Regions from separate parts of the Lysinibacillus phoenicis genome, predicted to be linked through region 1. Evidence: a T-box and tRNA genes for the amino acid it is inferred to sense, from the RefSeq annotation. Region 1 holds a T-box; the other holds one or more tRNA genes.
The links. A T-box is a leader RNA that pairs with one kind of tRNA and senses whether it is charged. The one in region 1 lies ahead of argS (arginine--tRNA ligase), so its partner is inferred to be a tRNA-Arg.
Positions count from the first base shown of each region.

Region 2: it encodes a tRNA-Arg, which carries the amino acid that the T-box ahead of argS (arginine--tRNA ligase) is inferred to sense. The anticodon was not compared.

Region 1 covers NZ_JBDFMP010000002.1:538,408-550,321, reverse strand. Annotated here, with positions in the region: gene ABC382_RS03950 (alpha/beta fold hydrolase) at 1-33, shown strand, start outside; gene ABC382_RS03945 (hypothetical protein) at 406-534, shown strand; gene ABC382_RS03940 (amidohydrolase family protein) at 626-1,369, shown strand; gene ABC382_RS03935 (ABC-F family ATP-binding cassette domain-containing protein) at 1,418-3,022, opposite strand; gene ABC382_RS03930 (FAD-dependent oxidoreductase) at 3,659-5,542, shown strand; T-box leader at 5,624-5,842, shown strand; gene argS (arginine--tRNA ligase) at 5,887-7,560, shown strand; gene ABC382_RS03920 (MFS transporter) at 7,617-8,789, shown strand; gene ABC382_RS03915 (hypothetical protein) at 9,021-9,410, opposite strand; gene ABC382_RS03910 (TcaA NTF2-like domain-containing protein) at 9,896-10,999, shown strand; gene recQ (DNA helicase RecQ) at 11,007-11,914, shown strand, end outside.
Region 2 covers NZ_JBDFMP010000002.1:3,277,547-3,289,460, reverse strand. Annotated here, with positions in the region: gene tsaB (tRNA (adenosine(37)-N6)-threonylcarbamoyltransferase complex dimerization subunit type 1 TsaB) at 1-53, opposite strand, end outside; gene tsaE (tRNA (adenosine(37)-N6)-threonylcarbamoyltransferase complex ATPase subunit type 1 TsaE) at 50-499, opposite strand; gene ABC382_RS17940 (hypothetical protein) at 701-1,039, opposite strand; tRNA gene ABC382_RS17935 (tRNA-Asp) at 1,505-1,580, opposite strand; gene ABC382_RS17930 (M24 family metallopeptidase) at 1,736-2,800, shown strand; rRNA gene rrf (5S ribosomal RNA) at 2,893-3,008, opposite strand; rRNA gene ABC382_RS17920 (23S ribosomal RNA) at 3,196-6,123, opposite strand; rRNA gene ABC382_RS17915 (16S ribosomal RNA) at 6,430-7,981, opposite strand; tRNA gene ABC382_RS17910 (tRNA-Gly) at 8,179-8,252, opposite strand; tRNA gene ABC382_RS17905 (tRNA-Arg) at 8,271-8,347, opposite strand; tRNA gene ABC382_RS17900 (tRNA-Leu) at 8,366-8,451, opposite strand; tRNA gene ABC382_RS17895 (tRNA-Lys) at 8,520-8,592, opposite strand; tRNA gene ABC382_RS17890 (tRNA-Gln) at 8,608-8,682, opposite strand; tRNA gene ABC382_RS17885 (tRNA-Asp) at 8,688-8,763, opposite strand; tRNA gene ABC382_RS17880 (tRNA-Glu) at 8,794-8,865, opposite strand; tRNA gene ABC382_RS17875 (tRNA-Asn) at 8,867-8,943, opposite strand; gene ABC382_RS17870 (SprT family protein) at 9,032-9,493, opposite strand; gene ABC382_RS17865 (Tex family protein) at 9,561-11,732, opposite strand; gene sigB (RNA polymerase sigma factor SigB) at 11,855-11,914, opposite strand, start outside.

The DNA of each region.
Region 1 (11,914 bases):
GGAGCGACAATCATACAAGCCTTTTATCAGTAGTACGCGGAGGTTGTTCAATCACTTCTTTTATTAGATGGCGGCTATTATTTTTTAGGTGATCGTCAAGGCTCTCATGAAGAAATAACTTTACAAACAATCGACAATTTTGAAGAGATCAAAACGGCAGTTCACGAATTCACCTATGGAATTGAAGGGCTAAACCCCAAGAATTACGAGCAATTTGAACAGTATTTTTTAGGGAACTATATTCTTGATAAAGGATTTTATAGACATCATTGTGATGTGGCTTCATATAATGCTCTCAGTCAGGAGGTAGAGACAATTAATTAGTGTTTAACGAAGCAGCCTACTATCCCAGTAAATTTACTTCTTGCTGAAAATAGCATAGATGAGTTTAAGGGCAAAAAAATAGTGGAATATCAACAACGGCATCCCTTAGCAAATGTTCAAATCGTTCGTAATGGTCATCACTATTTACCTTTAACCCATACGGAGGAAGTAACAAGTTTTCTACAAATTAATTTAGCAAGAAGTTTGTAATTATATAAGTTTTTCTTATGATGTATTAGCAGAAAAACAATATTCTTCTTATGACTGTTATGTGTTAAATTGAGGGAAAGGGGGTTGAAAGATGAAAATTTTTGATGCACATTTTCATATTATCGATTTAAACTTTCCGATTAATGAAAATCAAGGATACACACCACCGAGCTACATGGTAAATGATTATCTAAAGGCAACTAGTCATTTACATATAGGGGGAGGAGCCATTGTTTCAGGATCTTTCCAAGGTTTTGACCAAGCCTATCTAGTTAAAGCATTGACACAGCTAGGTCCCTCATTCTGTGGTGTGACGCAATTACCGTATACTGTGACGGATGAAGAAATAGTAGATTTACATAACAATGGGGTAAGAGCATTACGCTTTAATATTAAACGAGGTGGCTCAGAGGATGTATCTAAGCTAGATCGCTTTGCTAGAAGAGTGTATGATTTGGTAGGCTGGCATAGTGAATTGTATATCGATGCTAAATCGTTACCGGATATTGCTTCAACCATTGAAGCATTACCCGCTATATCTATCGACCATTTAGGGCTATCGGAGGAAGGGCTTCCTCATTTAGTCAAGCTAGTGGATAAAGGCGTACGGGTGAAAGCGACTGGTTTTGGACGTGTGGAACTAGATGTCAAAAAAGCTTTACAAACTATTTATAACGTCAATCCAGATGCGCTTATGTTTGGGACTGATCTGCCATCCACAAGAGCAAAACGTCCTTTTAATAATGCAGACATAGAATTGATTCAACAGCTTTTTGATGAACAGGCTGTTGCTAAAATTCTCTATCAGAATGCGATGCAATGGTATTTCAAATAAATAATAAAATCCTCTACCTAATGATCGGTAGAGGATTTTTTATAGAAATTAGCTTAAGCCTTGACTATCTTTCCATTCTAAAAATTCATCATATGTTAATTGCTTATCTAAAATAGAGCCGTCTTCACGGATTTCGATGACACGGTTCGCAATTGTTTGGATGAACTGATGGTCATGAGATGTGAAAATCATAGCGCCTTTGAAACGAATTAAGCCTTCATTTAAAGCTTGAATTGATTCAAGGTCAAGGTGGTTCGTTGGTTCATCTAGTAAAATAACGTTTGCTGTCGCAAGCATCATTTTTGATAGCATACAACGTACTTTTTCTCCCCCTGATAAAACAGAAGGTGATTTTTTTACTTCCTCGCCTGAGAATAGCATGCGTCCTAAGAAACCACGTAGGAAGCTTTCTGTTTCATCATCAGGTGAGTATTGACGTAGCCATTCAACTAATGATTTCTCAGAACCCTCGAAGTACTTATCATGATCGTTTTCGAAGTAGCTTTGAGATGTTGTGACACCCCATTTAAATGTACCAGCATCCGCTTCTCTTTCTTCCATTAAAATATCAAGAAGGGCTGTTTTTGCCATAGGGCTACCAAGTAAAACGATTTTATCTTCTTTGTTCATAGAAAAACGAATATCTTTAAATAACGTTTCGCCATCTTGAGTAGCTGTAAGGCCATCGACTGTTAAAACATCATTACCGATTTCACGGCCAATTTGGAAGTTGATGAATGGATATTTACGGCTTGATGGCTTAATATCATCTAGCTCGATTTTATCCAGCATTTTTTTACGAGATGTCGCTTGCTTCGATTTAGAAGCATTCGCAGAGAATCGTGCGATAAACGCCTGTAATTCTTTAATTTTTTCTTCTTTTTTAGCATTTTGGTCTTGTGCCATTTTTTGTGCTAATTGAGAAGATTCATACCAGAAATCATAGTTACCCACATATAATTGGATTTTAGAGAAGTCCAAGTCCGCAATATGTGTACATACTTTGTTTAAGAAGTGACGGTCATGGGATACAACAATAACTGTGTTCTCAAAGTTAATTAGGAATTCTTCTAACCATTGAATAGCCTTTAAGTCAAGGTGGTTGGTAGGCTCATCGAGTAAAAGAACATCAGGCTGACCGAATAATGCCTGTGCAAGTAATACTTTGACTTTGTCAGAGCCTTCAAGGTCACCCATCAGCATGTAGTGAAGGTCATCTGAAATACCTAAACCGTTTAATAATGTAGCTGCTTCTGAGTCAGCTTCCCAACCGTTTAGCTCTGCAAATTCACCTTCTAGCTCTGCTGCACGCATGCCATCTTCATCTGAGAAGTCTTCCTTAGCATAGATCGCGTCTTTTTCTGTTTTTACATCATAAAGGCGCTTATTCCCCATAATAACAGTATCAAGTACTGTATGCTCATCGTATTCAAAGTGGTTTTGCTTTAGGACGGATAAACGTTCGTCCTTGCCCATTGATACGTGACCTTCCTGTGCTTCAATTTCACCAGAAAGAATTTTTAAGAATGTTGATTTACCAGCACCGTTTGCTCCAATTAAACCGTAGCAATTTCCTGGTGTGAATTTTATATTTACGTCTTCAAATAGTTTACGATCGCCATAGCGAAGACCTACATTACTAACTTGAATCATGCAAGTTCCTCCTTTTTTCACAATGGCTCTAGTATATCATGAAATATGTTCCATAGTCTATAAACATTATTAAATCAAGGTTTTGCGTTCTTTCAACCTATTTTGTTAAACATAAATTGAATAAAGATACAATTAAAAAGTTTTTCTTGATGTAACTTTCTGCAAAGTTGAGACGTCTATATTGTTGTACGATTAACTATTCTTGAAAAAGAATAGAGAAATGACATCATTTACCATGGGGATTTTGGTTGCTTCTTCACAAAGATATCGACTAAAATAATGCTGACTGTTATCAGGTGAACTTAGGTTTCTAATCACCACATGTGTATGTACATAACCCCGTTTGGAATGCCAGCTGATCGTTCCCTTCGATCATTCATACTATTTTTATGCGATTACTACAATTGTCCAATTGGTTGACAAAAAGCATCCAATCCTCATTAATCATTGTATTCATTGATATTAGTAAATCAATTCACATAGAAAAGTTCCGTAGATTAGGTGTGTTTTAATGTACGGTTAAGAGGCTTACATTTGTAGGCAAATGTAGAAATTAGGACATTCAGCTCTTTCAAGAGGTGGAAATGATGATAAAATAAACATGTTTATGGAAAAATTAACTATTGGAGGTACTTTATGGGTAAGGGCTTATTATGGACAGCCACTTGTGTAATAGTAGTTTTACTAGGGTTTGGAAGCTACTATTTTATTAAAGAAATAACAAACTCTATGGCATACAATAAATTAGTGGATGAGTATAAAAAGCCAGAACCAATAAACAATATAGAGGCAGACTATGATGTGATCGTTATTGGTGGAGAACCTGAGGGGGTAGCAGCTGCAGTAGCTGCGGCTCGTAATGGCGCGAAAACATTATTGGTAGAAAAACGACAAGAGCTTGGTGGTTTATTTACATACGGAATGCTGAATTTCCTCGATATCCCTCGTGATGGCCACAATAACTCGATCAGTAAAGGTATTTTCAAAGAATGGCATGAGCTTGTCAAAGGGAATGACGCTTTTGGCATTGTCGGTGCGAAGGCAGCCTTTAAAAAACTAATTGATGAAGAGCCAAATTTAACCTTATCAGTGCAAACCGAGGTATTGAAAGCGAATGTGAATCAACAGCAAGTAACCTCAGTCGAATTAAAAAATGCGTACGGTACATATGTTGTGACGGGGAAATCTTTTATAGATGCCACACAAGATGCTGATTTTGCTGCAATGTCGAATGTTCCTTTCTTTGTAGGTGGAGAGGATATTGGCATAAAGGATAAACGCATGGCTGTGACTTTAATGCTGCATTTAAAAAATGTAGATTGGGATGAAGTGAAAAAAGCAGCGAAGTCTGACGTATTTGGCGGAGCCAACTTAAATCATACGGTTATGTGGGGCTTCACAAAGCTACATGATGAATACAAGCCTATACAAGAGGGCACGAGATTAAGAGGGTTAAATTTAGCGCGCGTCGATGATGAATATTTTATTAATGCCTTACAAATCTTTGGCATTGATGGCTTGAATGACAACTCCAAACAAGCGGCCATTGCGGCAGGTAAGAAAGAAACGTTACACATTCTCAAATATTTACAGGAAAATTTCCCTGGATTTGAAAAAGCGGAAATTGTCAGCTATCCAGAAGAGCTGTATGTGAGAGAAACAAGACATATTTGGGCCGAATATCAATTACCAATGGCAGATCTTTGGAAAAATAGTGATCAGTGGGATAGTATTGGAATTGCTTCATACCCAGTGGATGTGCAAGCACAGACACCTCATGACTATGGCTACGTCATTGCTGCACCAAAGCAGTATGCCATTCCTTTCCGTTCATTAGTACCGAAGGATATTGATGGCTTGCTAGTGGTTGGACGCTCAGCCGGTTATTCGTCACTGGCAGCTGGTAGTGCGCGTATTGTGCCTACCGGAATGGTAACAGGTGAAGCGGCTGGTACTGCGGCTGCACTAGCTTTGAAAGAGAATATCAGCTTTAGAGACATGAGCAAGGATAAAAAGCTTATTGCCTCTTTAAGAAAGCAGCTCGAAAAACAGGGAGCTTATGTTGATTCATTTTCTGTTGAGTATCCGTATCAAGGAAAATGGTATGATGAAGCCATTCAAACACTCATTAATTACGGTCTTGTAGTAGGTGGCTACGAAAATGATTTAAAAGTCGATAGTAAGGCAACAAAAATTAAGTTTGCTAAAATGCTAAAAGAGAGTATGCTCCGAGCTGGTGGAGAGAGTGCCACAGCTAAGAAGGATCAGCTCGAAATTGTCATTAATAAAGTTTATAATAATGGTGATGAAGCCATTATGAGAGATGAAATGGCACAATATTTGGTTGACGTTCTTTTAGGCAAATCCGATGCTACTAGCTGGGATACGTTGATTGAAAAAGGAATCGTCACGGAAAAAGTGGCGAAGAAGCTCAAAGAGAATAAGAATTTAAAATTAAAAGAGATGTACGCCATCATGGCCGATGTCATTCACTATGTAGAAAAAGAACGTTCCTCCTGATGAGGAGCGTTTTTTTCTAAAGGAAAATGAAAATCATATTGACGACAACTAGAAAGTCCTGTAATATATGTCAAAATCATAAAAAATTCGATGAAAAAGAGAGTAGTTGATGGGACAGCTGGCAAGCGAGTTAGGGATGGTGTGAGCCTAATACAGAAACCATGAATGAAGCGCACTTTGGAGAAGATTCTCGAACTAGTAGTAGAGAATAGCGGGGCGTCACCTCGTTAACAACGGAAAGTGGTCATAACAATGGCAACTAGAGTGGTACCACGGGATTACTATGCTCTCGTCTCTAATTTATAGAGACGGGGGCTTTTTTATTTGAACAGGAGGATGGGAAAATGAATAAACAAATTGCTAAAAGTATTGCAGAAGTTTTTAATCAACAGTTATCGGTGGATGAGATTGAACATTTATTAGAAAAACCAAGAACTTTAGAGCTTGGGGATGTGGCATTTCCGTGCTTTACGTTAGCTAAAACATGGAAGAAATCACCGCAAAGTATTGCCGCAGATATAGCGAATCAGTTAAAAAGTGATGACATCCAGCGTGTGGAGGCTGTGGGTGGCTATGTCAATATTTTTTTGAATCAACAGCAAGTGACGCAGCATGTGTTAAGCAATATCCTACACGAGAAACATTTATATGGCACCAATCAAACTGCCATGGGACGCGTCGTGTTAGATTTTTCATCGCCCAATATTGCGAAGCCTTTCTCCATGGGACATTTACGTTCAACGGTCATCGGCAATGCATTAGCTAATATTGCTACGAAAAATGGCTATCAAGCGATTCGTATCAATCATCTAGGTGACTGGGGCACCCAATTTGGTAAACTCATCGTGGCTTATCATTATTGGGGTGACAAACAGGCCATTACAGCATCACCGATTGAGGAGTTATTAAAGATTTATGTGAAGTTTCATGAAAAAGCAGAGCAAGATCCAACACTAAACGAACAGGCACGTGCAGCCTTTAAAGCGTTAGAAGACGGCGATGAAGAGGCACTCGCATTATGGCAGTGGTTCAGAGATGTCTCCTTAGTAGAGTTTCAGACAATCTATCAGCTACTCGGCATTGATTTTGATGCCTTTACGGGAGAGGCCTTTTACAATGATAAAATGACAGCCGTTGTGGCAGAGCTAAAAGATAAAGAACTCTTAGTAGAATCAGACGGGGCATATGTAGTTGAGTTAGACAATATGCCACCGTGCTTAATTACAAAAACGGATGGAGCTACGCTTTATGCAACGCGTGACTTAGCTGCAGCCTTCTATCGTCAACAGCACTACCAGCCAGAAAAGATTTTCTACGTGGTCGGTAATGAGCAATCACTACACTTTAAACAACTATTTCAAGTCATCGACAAAATGGGCTATGCTTGGGCAAACCATCTACACCACGTACCATTTGGGATGATGCTTAAGGATGGTAAAAAAATGTCTACACGTAAAGGCAAAGTGGTGTTGCTTGCTGATGTGCTCAAAGAGGCTATTGCAACGGCCAAGCACAATATTGAAGAAAAGAACCCTCATTTACCAAATAAAGAACAAGTAGCACAGCAAGTAGGGGTAGGTGCGGTCATTTTCAATGATTTAAAATATCATCGCCAAAATGATATTGAATTCTCAATCGAACAAATGATGAATTTTGAAGGAGAAACAGGGCCATATGTGCAATACACCTATGCACGTCTGTGTTCCATTTTAGAAAAAGTCGAGGTACCATCACATGACGTGACTCTCGAAGTATTAGGTGAGCAGGCTTGGCCGATTATTTTATTATTAGAACAATTTCCTAACGTGGTGGTCACAGCTTTTGAACAGGCAGATCCGTCGCTAATAGCAAAGTTCGCGTTACAGCTTGCACGTTTATTGAATAAATATTATGCACAACATAAAATATTAGCCGATGATGCACAACAAACATCACGTATAGCACTATGTTATTGTGTCGCAATCATCTTAAAAGAATCACTCACTTTATTGGGCATCGAGTCACCTGCAAATATGTGAGGTAGCACGATCATAGATTGTCTTGTCAAAGTCGCAGTAGAGAGGATATTGAACAAATGGTGAAAAAACAATGGACCGTTTCGCTCATACTGGTGGTAGTAAGTATATTTTTAATTGCGCTCAATATGAGACCAGCAGTAACAGCAATCGGACCACTATTTAACGTATTAGCATCAGCCTTGCATGTCTCCAATACGAGCATCAGTTTACTAACTTCAATTCCCGTTTTTTGTATGGGATTATTTGCTCCACTTGCTGTACCTCTTCAACGAAAGCTTGGGACGAAATCGTCTATCACACTGTTAGGCGTTATCCTTGTTGTAGCGAATGGATTGCGTTTTTTTAAAGAAAGCTATCAATTACTAGTGATCACCAGTTTTATGGCAGGTTTGGCTATCGCTATAATTGGTCCGATATTAAATGCGTATATTAAGAAAAAATTTCCGCAGCGTTTTACGGCAGTGATTGGTATCTATTCATTTGGCATTGGGGTAGGGGCTACCTTAAGTGCAGCGTTAACTGTTGCTTTTTATCATGCTTTTGCTAATAGTTGGACCATTGCACTTGGGCTATGGGTCATACTAGCTATTGTCGCAGTTGTCTTTTGGTTATTGGCCATTCCAACAGAGCAGCCAGAGTTTGGGCAAAACTTGGAAACGTCTGAACAGAGTCGGAATCCGTGGACATCTAGACGTGCCTGGGTGATTTTACTGTACTTTGGTTTACAAACGTCGCTGTTTTTCTCCATCATGTCTTGGCTCACACCTCTTCTGCAGGATAAAGGCTCGACACTAGAGTCAGCTAGTACAATGCTCACATGTATGTCAATTGTGCAAATGATTGGAAATATGGCTGTGCCAGTATTCATGGAAAAATGGCCAAATCGAATGGCTTGGATTCGAGCATTAGGCTTAGTAGGCGTCATTGGATTTACACTATTGTGGCTCACATCAGGGACCCTTTTATGGTTAGCTGTTTTATTGATTGGCATAGTCTTAAGTGGTCTATTTCCGATTGGCTTGTTGTTACCACTTGATGAGGCTCAAAACGATCAAGAGGCCAATAGCTGGTCCTCGATGGTGCTATCAGGTGGCTTTATGCTGAGTGCCATAATCCCAATCATGATTGGGGTTGGCTATGACATAACAGGCAACCATATGTGGACATATGTCATCTTTCTTGTGTTGATGGTAGGCATTATCGCAACGACAGAACTGTTAAAAAAATAAGAGGATATGCGTTAACGGTAAACCGTTCAGTTCAGTGGTAAAAAAGTTCAAAATAACATTGGATATTGCGACATATTTTACAATGAAATTATCACTACAATTAACATAGTAATTAGCATTGATTTTGACATAAAAAAGGACTTAGTTCACTTAATGAACTAAGTCCTTTTAAATTACATCGGCTATTTATAATGGAAAATAAGCCTCTGTTTGTTGAACAAGACGTTTTGTTTACCCTTCAACGATTGCAAGATACTTTTTGATTTCTCCCTCAGATTCAATAATTAAAATATCTTCTCTTTCTTTTGTAGAAAAAATCTTTGCACCAACAGGAAGTTTATTTGACATTTCATCTTTAAAATTCGTACCAGTATCATTTTTTGTTTTAATTTCACTGACTTGAACATCTTTTGTTAAAGATAATTTTTCTACCCAATCAATATTAGCCTTATAAATTACGCCCTTATATTGAAAGATATCAGCATTAGAATCCAAAGTTAATACTTCTTCGGCGTCGATACTATCATTCGTCACTGTTGTAGTTCCCCCTTGAATATTACAGCCTGTAATCATAAATAATGCTAATACAATTAAACCGTAGAAATATTTTTTTGATTTCATTTTAATCACCTCTATTACATAGACTTGAATTATCTGGAAAAGTTACAAATATTCCATAACACCAGTGAAATACAGGTGTCATTTGAAATTAAATAGTAACTGGACATTCATTCATCATTTATAGATAATATACTCCCAAGAATACACCTTAGAAGCCAAACAAAGTCGTTGTACAGGTGTTTCATCTTTTCCATTCGTTTTAAAATGCAGACAGAAGTTATAAAAATAGCCTGCTAATTACAATGAAATTAGCAGGCTATTTCTTTTTTTTTGAAAATTATTTTCCGATTCAGTTATCCTCCAATTCTCACAACAAATGTTATGTTTCATAAAAAATAATAGGTAGAATGAAATAAATAGAGACAAGTTGCTGCATTTTTCTAATATTGATATTTAAATAATAATATTATGTAAACTTGAAACATCACCATTCCTTGATTATGATAGACAATAGAGAATGATGAAAAGAAAGTTTTGGTGAAAGTATGTATAAAAAAGTGCTCGTGTTAGGAGCGACAGCTTTACTCATCACAGGCTGTGATAGTCAAATAGGAGCAGGCTGGTTTCAAAGTAAAAAGGCAGAAGTCCACAAAGAGAGATCGATTGTCGAGCAAGAAGAAAAAATTATTCCAGAAGTAAAAGTTATCGGAGAGCATGGTGTTGGGGCAGGCATTATAATTAAACAACAGGATGATCATCTGTTCATTTTAACGAGTGGAGCACTTGTCGCATCCAAACCAACGGCTCTTATCCAGTTCGGTCAAAATAAGTTAGTGGCAGCAGATGTTCATTTCATGTCAACAGCACATAATATGGCCCTTCTACAAGTTTCGTATCAAGCAAATGTCCAAGTGCCCAAAATCTATGAAGGGGAACTTAATCAGCTAGAAGTTTATGTCAATGGCATGCCCTATACCATTCAGAAATACCAAGATAAAGTAGCGGCTTATTTTATTCAAGCAGAAGAAGCCCTACCTTTAGGAAGCCCTGTTATGGAGGCAAACAACGGGGCTATTGTTGGACTTTATTTTAATCGTCAGCAACAAGGTGAGTCCCAACCATACATACTGCCAATAAAGGAAGTCCAGTCCTTTGTGGAGGAGTGGATTGAAGATGGCATGACACCTAGTGTTCGTTTATCCCAATCTAAAAACCTATATCCTTATATTGAACAGGGTGATAAGGAAGCAGTACAGCAAGCTATCGACCAATATGGCGAAAATATCTTTGCCTATAATACGGATGAAATTAAGCTATTTTTAGATACGTTCCATAAGTATTTAAAGGGGGCAGTGGCCATTCAGGATGCAAGTGTCATGGAACCAATCGTTGGATCAGAAGATTTACAAGAAACCCTTACAAGTATGGTTGCCTATTATGCCTCCAAACAGGCGAAGATCCATTTCTCTGATACGAGCATACAGGATATTCAAGTGGAAGAATCCCATCTCCTTGTGAGAGCCAAAACGGAATATATACTAACGAATGCTGCTGGGCAGGAAGCGCTTGCCCACTCCATCATGCTGTATGAATTAGAAAAAAATGACCAGGGCGAGTACAAGCTACTTCGTCTAACAACCGAGGAGTGAATTGTACATGGAGCAAGCAAGACAAATGCTACAGCATCATTTTGGCTATGACGCCTTTCGTCAAGGACAAGCCCAAATTATTGAACAAACATTACAAGGGCAATCAAGCCTATGCGTAATGCCAACAGGTGGAGGGAAGTCCATTTGCTATCAAATTCCTGCCTTAATGCTAGAGGGCTTAACCATTGTTATTTCGCCGCTTATTTCCTTGATGCAAGATCAGGTCGAGGCGTTACGTGCGGCGAACATTCCTGCTGCTTATATTAATAGTACATTGACAGCACAGGAAGTGGATGAAACGATGCAGCTAGCTAGTGCTGGGTATTTAAAACTTCTATATATTGCACCGGAGCGACTAGAAAGTACTACGTTTCTTCAAGCCCTGTCTTCATTAACTGTACCCCTAATCGCTGTAGATGAGGCTCATTGTATTTCCCAATGGGGTCATGATTTTCGACCAAGCTATCGATCTATTCAAAAGCTCTTTACTTTGTGGCCGCAAAAACCAACTGTTTTAGCGTTGACTGCCACGGCAACGCCAGCAGTCTGTGAGGATATTCGTCAATTATTATCGATTGACGAGCAGGCAACGGTTATCACAGGCTTTGCTCGTGATAATTTGGCTCTCACTGTGTTAATTGGAGAAAATAAGGAACGTTATATTAAAAATTACTTAATGAAAAATAAACAGGAAGTAGGTATTATTTACGCTGCTACTCGAAAAGCAGTAGATGCGATTTATGATATGTTAAGTCGCTCCGGGGAAGCAGTTGCCAAATATCATGCGGGCTTATCAGAGGAATTGCGAATGGCAGAGCAGGAGCGATTTTTAAAGGATGAGGCACGTATTATGGTAGCCACCAATGCTTTTGGCATGGGGATTGATAAAAGTAATGTGCGCTTTGTCTTGCATTA
Region 2 (11,914 bases), 2.7 Mb from region 1:
ACAACTGCAACAGAAAGCGGTGTATTCGCTGTTTCTATTCCTAACCAAATCATTTCATTAGCTCCTCACATAGTGCCTCATAGCGTTCCCCACGAGGTAATAATACAAAGCGTCGTTCATTTTCTCCGATTCGGTAAATCTCTATCGCCAAGCGATCCTGTGGCAAATCTTGTTCAATTAAATGTGCCCATTCGATCACTGATACCGCATCTCCATAAAACAATTCATCCCAACCAAGATCCTCATCACTTTCTGCTAACCGATAGACATCTAAATGATTAAAGGGTAACCTTCCCTCATACTGCTTAACAATCGTAAAAGTTGGGCTGTTGACTGTTCTTTTGACTCCAAGTCCCTTCGCTAAAGCTTTTGTAAATGTTGTCTTACCAGCGCCTAGATCCCCCTCTAATGTTATGGTGTCTTGCGCTTCTAGTAAATTTGCTAGCTTCACGGCAAAGCGTTCTGTATCATCAACTGAATTCATGATTATTTCATACATACTCTTTTTCCTCTCATCACTACATTACCTCTAGTTTACCTAAACTAGCGGAAATGTTCAAAGCATCCAATATGAATTATATCTTGCTGAAATGGTTCTAACTAAAGAAGCAATGTGTCTTGGCTTTGATATTGTGCTTGTAAGAAGGGTAACCATTGAATTAAAAAAACACGCCTTCTATTGTGAAGACGTGTCAACTATCTATCTATTGGAATGGCCTTTAACAGCAATAATCTCTTTATCAATTAGTTTATCATTCTTAAATTTCAATAAATAAGCCTGTGTCATCAGGATTTCATCATTCCACCGATATTCATTATTTTTGATCTTTTTACCTGCGCCGCCTACTGTTTCTACTACTTCAATATATGACATATCATTTTTTAATTTCTCAAATTCTGCTTCATTCATATTTTTTTGCCAGTGATACGCATTTGATTCTTCTATCTCTATAATAGGATCTCCACAGCCTACCATCAATATCATGGAACCAATAAGCAAAGGTAAATAAAGACGTTTAAAAGAATAGTCTTTGCTCATATTAACACCTCCGTAGCCAATCCGATTACTTCTAATGTTTACCCCTAATTTTTATTTTAGAAACATATCTAATTTTACCTTATAGAAACGCCATCATTTATCGGTAATTTTTACTATCTTTAGATAATATTAAATATATGCAATAAGTTTTATTTATTACACTTATAAAAAGCTTTTACAGCGATTAGACATCTTTCTAAGAGAATTTGATGAGCTATTTAGGACGTTAGATGTTATTTTTTATAAAATAACGGTAGGTTCGTCATGAGTCCTTCGCCGACTATAAAGCTTTAAGCCCCAATGTTGATACGCTATGAACTAGGTCCTCATGAAGTTTAACATTGACGCTTCCAGCATATTTGAAAAAGTCCACTTTGGAGGTGTATAACTGAATGAATATCCGATTGAACACAATAAAGCCCTTATGACTTTAACAATCATAAGGGCTATATATTTAATTATAAATGGCGGTCCCGACCGGGATCGAACCGGCGATCTCCTGCGTGACAGGCAGGCATGTTAACCGCTACACCACGGGACCTCTTTAAGACATTTATAAATATATCATAAAAAAATTAGATATGCAACAAATATTTTCATATTTTTTATTCAAAAATTATCTACGTATCTATTTTTTGTAGACTCTAAACATGATGCAAAATTTGCAGTATAGTTAACGTAAAGGGGGAAAATTATATGTCAAAATTAAACGAATTACGACAATCTTTACAAGGACAGGATATGGACGCAATTATTATTACAAACGCTCAGAATCGCCGTTATTTAACAGGGTTTACAGGCAGTGCAGGAACAGTTATCGTAACAAACACTCGCGCTCTCTTATTAGTAGACTTCCGCTATACACAACAGGCAAAGGATCAATGTAAAGCTTTTGAGGTTCTAGAAATTGATCGCAACCGTTTATATGAAACCATTCAGGAAATTTTTGAACAGGATTCAATTAAAACAGCAGGTTTTGAGCAACATCATGTTACATATCATAGTTATCAATTAATGAATAATAAATTGACAGCCACATTGAAGCCATTGTCTACTATTGTAGAAGATTTACGAAAGATTAAAACACCCGAAGAAATTGAAATAATAAAAAAAGCAGCATGGATTTCGGATGAGGCATTTAAATATATTTTAACTATCATTGAACCAGGCATTTCTGAACTTGATATTGCCCATGCATTAGAATCTCATATGCGAAAAAATGGTGCCACTGGGGCAGCCTTTGACATGATTATCGCTTCAGGTTATCGTTCAGCATTACCGCATGGTGTAGCGTCCTCTAAAGTAGTTGAGCAAGGTGATATGCTGATAATGGATTTTGGCGCTTATTTTCAAGGCTATCGTTCGGATATGACTAGAACGATTGCAATTGGGGAGCCATCAGACCACTTAAAGGAAGTATACCAAATCGTTTATGACTCTCTCCAACATGCCCTTTCCAAAATGAGAGCAGGTATTACAGGACGAGAGGCAGATAGCTATACTCGTGACTATATTACAGCAAAAGGTTATGGACATAATTATGGACATGGTGCAGGACATGGTATAGGATTAGATATCCATGAAAATATATTTATGTCTACGGTCTGTGAAGATATTCTAGAAGAGAATATGGTATTAACAGTTGAACCAGGTATTTATATACCCAATATAGGCGGCGTACGTATCGAGGATGACGTTATCATTAAGAAAGACGGTGTGGAAGTACTTACCCACTCTCCAAAGGAACTCATTATTTTATAAATAAACAATAACATCAAAGAATAATTACAAATGTAATTATTCTTTGATTTTTTAAATAAAAAAACAGCCAGCTCACAGCTGACTGCTTTCTTGCCTAGCGACGTCCTACTCTCACAGGGGGAAGCCCCCAACTACCATCGGCGCTAAAGAGCTTAACTTCCGTGTTCGGTATGGGAACGGGTGTGACCTCTTTGCCATCATCACTAGACTATGTTCGACCTTCAATACACGGCGTATTACTGCGTCAGCTGCTCTCGCTCAATCAGTCACGTACAGAAGTACGCTCCCTCAATCACTCGGTTGCTTCCTTGTTCTACTTGTGTCTTGAAGCTCTCTTTTTTGAAAGATTATTCTTTCAAAACTGGATAAACGGCGCATTGAATGCTTCAAACAATTTGGTTAAGTCCTCGATCGATTAGTATTCGTCAGCTCCATGTGTCACCACACTTCCACCTCGAACCTATCTACCTCATCGTCTTTGAGGGATCTTACTTACTTGCGTAATGGGAAATCTCATCTTGAGGGGGGCTTCATGCTTAGATGCTTTCAGCACTTATCCCGTCCACACATAGCTACCCAGCGATGCCTTTGGCAAGACAACTGGTACACCAGCGGTGTGTCCATCCCGGTCCTCTCGTACTAAGGACAGCTCCTCTCAAATTTCCTACGCCCACGACGGATAGGGACCGAACTGTCTCACGACGTTCTGAACCCAGCTCGCGTACCGCTTTAATGGGCGAACAGCCCAACCCTTGGGACCGACTACAGCCCCAGGATGCGATGAGCCGACATCGAGGTGCCAAACCTCCCCGTCGATGTGGACTCTTGGGGGAGATAAGCCTGTTATCCCCGGGGTAGCTTTTATCCGTTGAGCGATGGCCCTTCCATGCGGAACCACCGGATCACTAAGCCCGTCTTTCGACCCTGCTCGACTTGTAGGTCTCGCAGTCAAGCTCCCTTGTGCCTTTACACTCTACGAATGATTTCCAACCATTCTGAGGGAACCTTTGGGCGCCTCCGTTACCTTTTAGGAGGCGACCGCCCCAGTCAAACTGTCCGCCTGACACTGTCTCCTGCCCCGCTAAGGGGCATGGGTTAGAATTTCAATACAACCAGGGTAGTATCCCACCGACGCCTCCTTCGAAGCTGGCGCTCCGAGATCTCTGGCTCCTACCTATCCTGTACAAGTTGTACCAAAATTCAATATCAGGCTACAGTAAAGCTCCACGGGGTCTTTCCGTCCTGTCGCGGGTAACCTGCATCTTCACAGGTACTATAATTTCACCGAGTCTCTCGTTGAGACAGTGCCCAGATCGTTACGCCTTTCGTGCGGGTCGGAACTTACCCGACAAGGAATTTCGCTACCTTAGGACCGTTATAGTTACGGCCGCCGTTTACTGGGGCTTCAATTCGCAGCTTCGCTTGCGCTAACCACTCCTCTTAACCTTCCAGCACCGGGCAGGCGTCAGCCCCTATACGTCACCTTACGGTTTTGCAGAGACCTGTGTTTTTGCTAAACAGTCGCCTGGGCCTATTCACTGCGGCTCTCATGCGCTTGCACGCTCAAGAGCACCCCTTCTCCCGAAGTTACGGGGTCATTTTGCCGAGTTCCTTAACGAGAGTTCTCTCGCACACCTTAGGATTCTCTCCTCGACTACCTGTGTCGGTTTGCGGTACGGGCACCTCTCACCTCGATAGAGGCTTTTCTTGGCAGTGTGAAATCAGGAACTTCGTCCATACGGACTCGCCATCACAGCTCAACGTTACAGTGTGCGGATTTGCCTACACACACGCCTTACTGCTTGGACGCGCATAACCAACAGCGCGCTTACCCTATCCTACTGCGTCCCCCCATTTCTCAAACGGTGAGGAGGTGGTACAGGAATATCAACCTGTTGTCCATCGCCTACGCCTGTCGGCCTCGGCTTAGGTCCCGACTAACCCTGAGCGGACGAGCCTTCCTCAGGAAACCTTAGTCATACGGTGGACGGGATTCTCACCCGTCTTTCGCTACTCATACCGGCATTCTCACTTCTAAGCGCTCCACCAGTCCTTCCGGTCTGACTTCAACGCACTTAGAACGCTCTCCTACCACTGACATCGTAGATGTCAATCCACAGCTTCGGTGAATCGTTTAGCCCCGATACATTTTCGGCGCAGCGTCACTCGACCAGTGAGCTATTACGCACTCTTTAAATGATGGCTGCTTCTAAGCCAACATCCTGGTTGTCTGTGCAACGCCACATCCTTTTCCACTTAACGATTACTTTGGGACCTTAGCTGGTGGTCTGGGCTGTTTCCCTTTTGACTACGGATCTTATCACTCGCAGTCTGACTCCCGTGTATAAATATCTGGCATTCGGAGTTTGTCTGAATTCGGTAAACCGGGATGGCCCCCTAGTCCAAACAGTGCTCTACCTCCAGTATTCTCATCACGAGGCTAGCCCTAAAGCTATTTCGGAGAGAACCAGCTATCTCCAAGTTCGATTGGAATTTCTCCGCTACCCACACCTCATCCCCGCACTTTTCAACGTGCGTGGGTTCGGGCCTCCAGTAAGTGTTACCTTACCTTCACCCTGGACATGGGTAGATCACCTGGTTTCGGGTCTACGACCACGTACTATTTCGCCCTATTCAGACTCGCTTTCGCTGCGGCTCCGCCTTCTAAAGCTTAACCTCGCACGTAATCGTAACTCGCCGGTTCATTCTACAAAAGGCACGCTATCACCCATTAACGGGCTCTAACTACTTGTAGGCACACGGTTTCAGGATCTCTTTCACTCCCCTTCCGGGGTGCTTTTCACCTTTCCCTCACGGTACTGGTTCACTATCGGTCACTAGGTAGTATTTAGCCTTGGGAGATGGTCCTCCCGGATTCCGACGGAATTTCACGTGTTCCGCCGTACTCAGGATCCACTCAGGAGAGAACGAACTTTCGACTACAGGGCTTTTACCTGCTCTGGCGGACCTTTCCAAGTCGCTTCATCTAACTCGCTCTTTTGTAACTCCGTATAGAGTGTCCTACAACCCCAAGAGGCAAGCCTCTTGGTTTGGGCTCTTCCCGTTTCGCTCGCCGCTACTCAGGGAATCGATTTTTCTTTCTCTTCCTCCAGGTACTTAGATGTTTCAGTTCCCTGGGTCTGCCTTCAAGACGCTATGTATTCACGTCAAGATACTACGCGATTAAACGTAGTGGGTTCCCCCATTCGGAAATCTCCGGATCAAAGCTCACTTACAGCTCCCCGAAGCATATCGGTGTTAGTGCCGTCCTTCTTCGGCTCCTAGTGCCAAGGCATTCGCCGTGCGCCCTTAATAACTTAACCTACAGCTTTCAATACACATCGCATTTCGTTGTCAGCTTCACTCGTTCAATCAGTCACGTACTGAAGTACGCTCCTTCATTTACTCGATTGCTTCCTAGAACTGCTTGTGTCTTGAAACCTTACTAATGTTATTAAGCCTATAAAAAAACTTAAAAAATAAATGTGTTTGTTACAATTTCAATGTCGTTTTATCCAGTTTTCAAAGAACAAGTTTTGAAGTATTTCATTCGGAAGAATGAACCTTCAAAACTGAACGCAAAACGTAATCTTACAAACCCTAGGTTTGTATTCCGAAATAATCCTTAGAAAGGAGGTGATCCAGCCGCACCTTCCGATACGGCTACCTTGTTACGACTTCACCCCAATCATCTATCCCACCTTCGGCGGCTGGCTCCAAAAGGTTACCTCACCGACTTCGGGTGTTACAAACTCTCGTGGTGTGACGGGCGGTGTGTACAAGGCCCGGGAACGTATTCACCGCGGCATGCTGATCCGCGATTACTAGCGATTCCGGCTTCATGTAGGCGAGTTGCAGCCTACAATCCGAACTGAGAACGACTTTATCGGATTAGCTCCCTCTCGCGAGTTGGCAACCGTTTGTATCGTCCATTGTAGCACGTGTGTAGCCCAGGTCATAAGGGGCATGATGATTTGACGTCATCCCCACCTTCCTCCGGTTTGTCACCGGCAGTCACCTTAGAGTGCCCAACTAAATGATGGCAACTAAGATCAAGGGTTGCGCTCGTTGCGGGACTTAACCCAACATCTCACGACACGAGCTGACGACAACCATGCACCACCTGTCACCGTTGCCCCCGAAGGGGAAACTATATCTCTACAGTGGTCAACGGGATGTCAAGACCTGGTAAGGTTCTTCGCGTTGCTTCGAATTAAACCACATGCTCCACCGCTTGTGCGGGCCCCCGTCAATTCCTTTGAGTTTCAGTCTTGCGACCGTACTCCCCAGGCGGAGTGCTTAATGCGTTAGCTGCAGCACTAAGGGGCGGAAACCCCCTAACACTTAGCACTCATCGTTTACGGCGTGGACTACCAGGGTATCTAATCCTGTTTGCTCCCCACGCTTTCGCGCCTCAGCGTCAGTTACAGACCAGAAAGTCGCCTTCGCCACTGGTGTTCCTCCAAATCTCTACGCATTTCACCGCTACACTTGGAATTCCACTTTCCTCTTCTGCACTCAAGTCCCCCAGTTTCCAATGACCCTCCACGGTTGAGCCGTGGGCTTTCACATCAGACTTAAAGGACCGCCTGCGCGCGCTTTACGCCCAATAATTCCGGACAACGCTTGCCACCTACGTATTACCGCGGCTGCTGGCACGTAGTTAGCCGTGGCTTTCTAATAAGGTACCGTCAAGGTACAGCCAGTTACTACTGTACTTGTTCTTCCCTTACAACAGAGTTTTACGATCCGAAAACCTTCTTCACTCACGCGGCGTTGCTCCATCAGGCTTTCGCCCATTGTGGAAGATTCCCTACTGCTGCCTCCCGTAGGAGTCTGGGCCGTGTCTCAGTCCCAGTGTGGCCGATCACCCTCTCAGGTCGGCTACGCATCGTCGCCTTGGTGAGCCGTTACCTCACCAACTAGCTAATGCGCCGCGGGCCCATCTTATAGCGACAGCCGAAACCGTCTTTCAGTGTTCCACCATGAGGTGGAACAGATTATTCGGTATTAGCCCCGGTTTCCCGGAGTTATCCCAAACTATAAGGTAGGTTGCCCACGTGTTACTCACCCGTCCGCCGCTAACGTCAAAGGAGCAAGCTCCTTCTCTGTTCGCTCGACTTGCATGTATTAGGCACGCCGCCAGCGTTCGTCCTGAGCCAGGATCAAACTCTCCATAAAAGAAATTTGATTAGCTCAAATTGTTTTGCTGGCATCAATTTTGATGTCCAAAATTTTGTTTTGTTCACTAGCCGAAACTAGTTACTTAAAACTTTATTGATTACGTTTTGCTTGTTCAGTTTTCAAGGTTCATAACGTCGTCTTTCAGACAACTTCTTTATGTTATCACACAACCATTTGGTTGTCAACACTTTTTTTGGAGCGGGTGATGAGAATCGAACTCACGACATCAGCTTGGAAGGCTGAGGTTTTACCATTAAACTACACCCGCGTATTTATTGTTTAAAATTGGCGCGCCCGGCAGGAGTCGAACCCACAACCTTCTGATCCGTAGTCAGACGCTCTATCCAATTGAGCTACGGGCGCATATAAAATTAAATGACTTGGTGCGGCCGAGAGGACTTGAACCTCCACGGGGTTGCCCCCACTAGGCCCTCAACCTAGCGCGTCTGCCGTTCCGCCACGACCGCATTCGATTAGTAACTTTCTCATTATACTACGATAACCAAAAAAGTCAACCTTTTTTCTTAAAATAAGATGAGCCATGAAGGACTCGAACCTTCGACCCTCTGATTAAAAGTCAGATGCTCTACCAACTGAGCTAATGGCTCAAATTAAGAAATGAATGGCTGGGGTACTAGGATTCGAACCTAGGCATGACGGAATCAAAATCCGTTGCCTTACCGCTTGGCTATACCCCAATAAGTGGCGGTCCCGACCGGGATCGAACCGGCGATCTCCTGCGTGACAGGCAGGCATGTTAACCGCTACACCACGGGACCAAATTATTGTAATTTAAAATATAAAGAAAATGACCCCTACGGGATTCGAACCCGTGTTACCGCCGTGAAAGGGCGGTGTCTTAACCACTTGACCAAGGGGCCATGGCTCCGAAGGCAGGACTCGAACCTGCGACAACCTGATTAACAGTCAGGTGCTACTACCAACTGAGCTACTTCGGAATAATCATGTAATGTTGTCGTCGTTATCTTGTCGACTTTTACTATTATAGGGACAACTTAATAAAACGTCAACTGTTTTTTTATTTTTTTACTCTAATAGTTTTAATCTCCCCAAACACTTGCTACAACAATACTTTTCAACATTCATTTTTATTTTTCGAACATATAATTGTTGGCAATTGACACAAGTATAAGTATAACGACGACTATATTTGGTAGTTGATGCTTTAGGAGGTTGTAAAACTGAGCAAAATCGAGGTGCATTTACTTTTTTTAATAATGCCCGAAAGTCTTGATCTCGATGTTGATACCCTTTACCTTCTATATGTAAATGATAATGACATAGTTCATGCAGGACTATACCTTCAATTTCCTTAACGCCATATAGCTCAAAGGCTTTAGGATTAATTTCTATATTATGGGATTGTAAAAGATACCGCCCTCCTGTTGAACGTAATCTAGCGTTAAAGTAGGCTTGATGTTGAAATGGCTTTTGAAAACTTTCCAAGGATAAGCGACGAACAAGCTGTTGTAATTCCTCATTGTTCATAATGATCACCTCTAACAACAAGAATACCACACTGCGTAGTATAGACAGTGTGGTAAAAATTTATTACTTATTCTAATGTTTGATTTTTAGGCGGAAGCATTGTTAAAGAAATACGCCCTTTATTTACGTCTATTTGTTCAACCCAAACAGTGACAATATCACCTAAAGCTACAACTTCTAATGGATGTTTAATGCGCTTAGTTTGTAGTTTAGAAATATGCACAAGTCCGTCTTGTTTCACTCCAATATCAACAAATGCACCGAAATCTACTACATTTCGAACTGTCCCTTGGAGCTCCATCCCTATTTTTAAATCTTCCATTTTCAACACATCGGTTTTCAGCAATGGTTGTGGGAAGGCATCACGTGGGTCTCGGCTTGGTTTCATTAAAGTATCCACGATATCTTGAATGGTCACAACGCCTATGCCAAGAACTTCACTTAACTTGTCAATATCTAAAGCTGCAATTGCTGCTTCTGCCTTGGATGTTCCGAGCTCTTTTTTATCTATTTGTGCCTCAGCTAAAATTTGCTCAGCAAGTTTGTAGCTCTCAGGGTGAATTCCCGTCGCATCAAATGGATTTTTTGCTTCAGGAACACGCAAGAATCCAATAGCTTGTTCATAAGTTTTAGCACCAAGCCTTGGAATCTTCTTTAATTGTGCTCGTGTAGTAAATTGACCATTTTCCTCTCGCATCTTCACGATATTCTCAGCAACTGTTTTCGATAAACCAGAAACATATTGTAAGAGTGATGAGGAAGCTGTGTTAACATCAACCCCCACTTGGTTAACAGCTGTTTCTACTATAAATGTTAGCGATTCATTTAATTTTTTTTGAGAAACATCGTGTTGATATTGACCTACCCCTACTGCTTTTGGTTCAATTTTCACCAACTCTGATAAAGGATCCTGCAAACGGCGTGCAATGGAAACAGCACTGCGTTGCTCAACCTGTAAATCAGGAAATTCTGCACGTGCAATATCAGACGCCGAGTAGACAGACGCTCCCGCTTCATTGACAATAACATAAGCCACATCGGTCGTAATTTCACTTAATACGTCCGCAATAAATTGTTCCGTTTCTCTGGATGCTGTTCCGTTACCGATTGCAATTATACTTATTGGATACTTAGCTAAAATACCTTTCACCGTAGCTTTAGATTTTGCCACATCGGGCTTAGGGGGATGTGGATAAATAGCTGTTACCTCTAGCATTTTCCCAGTTTCATCTACAACCGCTAGCTTACAGCCTGTGCGGTAAGCCGGGTCAACTCCCAATACATATTTCCCTTTCATTGGTGGTTGCAGTAATAAATTTCGTAAATTTTCAGAGAAGATGTGAATAGCTTGAGCCTCCGCTTTTTCTGTAAGCTCATTTCGTAATTCCCTTTCAATAGAAGGCTGAATTAAACGCTTGTATGAATCTTCTATAGCTAGTTTAACTTCTGCAATAGCAGGAGATGAACCAGTGGCAGGTATCCATTCCTTCCACATAATCATTAATACTCGATCCACTGGTACATGGATTGAAACCTTTAAAACTTCTTCTTTCTCTCCTCTGTTGATGGCTAAAATACGGTGTGGAACGATACGACTAACAGGCTCTTCGTACTCGTAATACATTTCAAAAACATTTTTTTCATCGATTTCAGCATTTTTTACAGTTGTTACAAGGACTCCATCTTTCCATGAGTACGCACGGATTTTCTCACGAATTGCAGCATCATCAGCAAAACGTTCTGCTAAAATATCTCGAGCTCCCATTAGAGCTTCCTCTGTATTGGCAACTTGTTCATTATCTACAAAATCAACAGCTAATTGCTCTAATGTATCATTACTAAATGCTAATAGAAGGTCTGCCAGTGGTTCTAAGCCTTTTTCTTTCGCAACAGTTGCCTTTGTACGTCGTTTTTGCTTATACGGTCTGTATAAATCCTCCACGCGCTGTAAGACTGTTGCTGAAAGAATCGCCTTTTCTAATTCGGGCGTAAGTTTATCCTGTTCCTGAATTAAACGGATAACCTCCTCTTTCCGTTGTTCAAGTTGCTGTATGTAGTGATAACGATCCTCTACAGCTTTAATCTGCACTTCATCGAGAGATCCTGTTACTTCTTTACGATAACGCGCAATAAATGGTACCGTGTTTCCCTCTTCTAATAATTTTATAACAGCATCTACTTGCCCTGGTTTGACCGCTACATCTTTTGCAATGAGCTGTAACATTTGTTTTTGTTCCACATCATCACTACCCTTTTTCTTTTCATTTTACCATTACACTTTACTAAAAATGCAAAAAAATAGTCTACTCATATCTGTTTGAGTAGACTATTTTTTTGCATATTAACAAACCGATAGATAGATTAGAGCGAAACACTGCCACTCGCTAGAATAGCCTCTTGTAATTTCTTTATTGCTTTTCT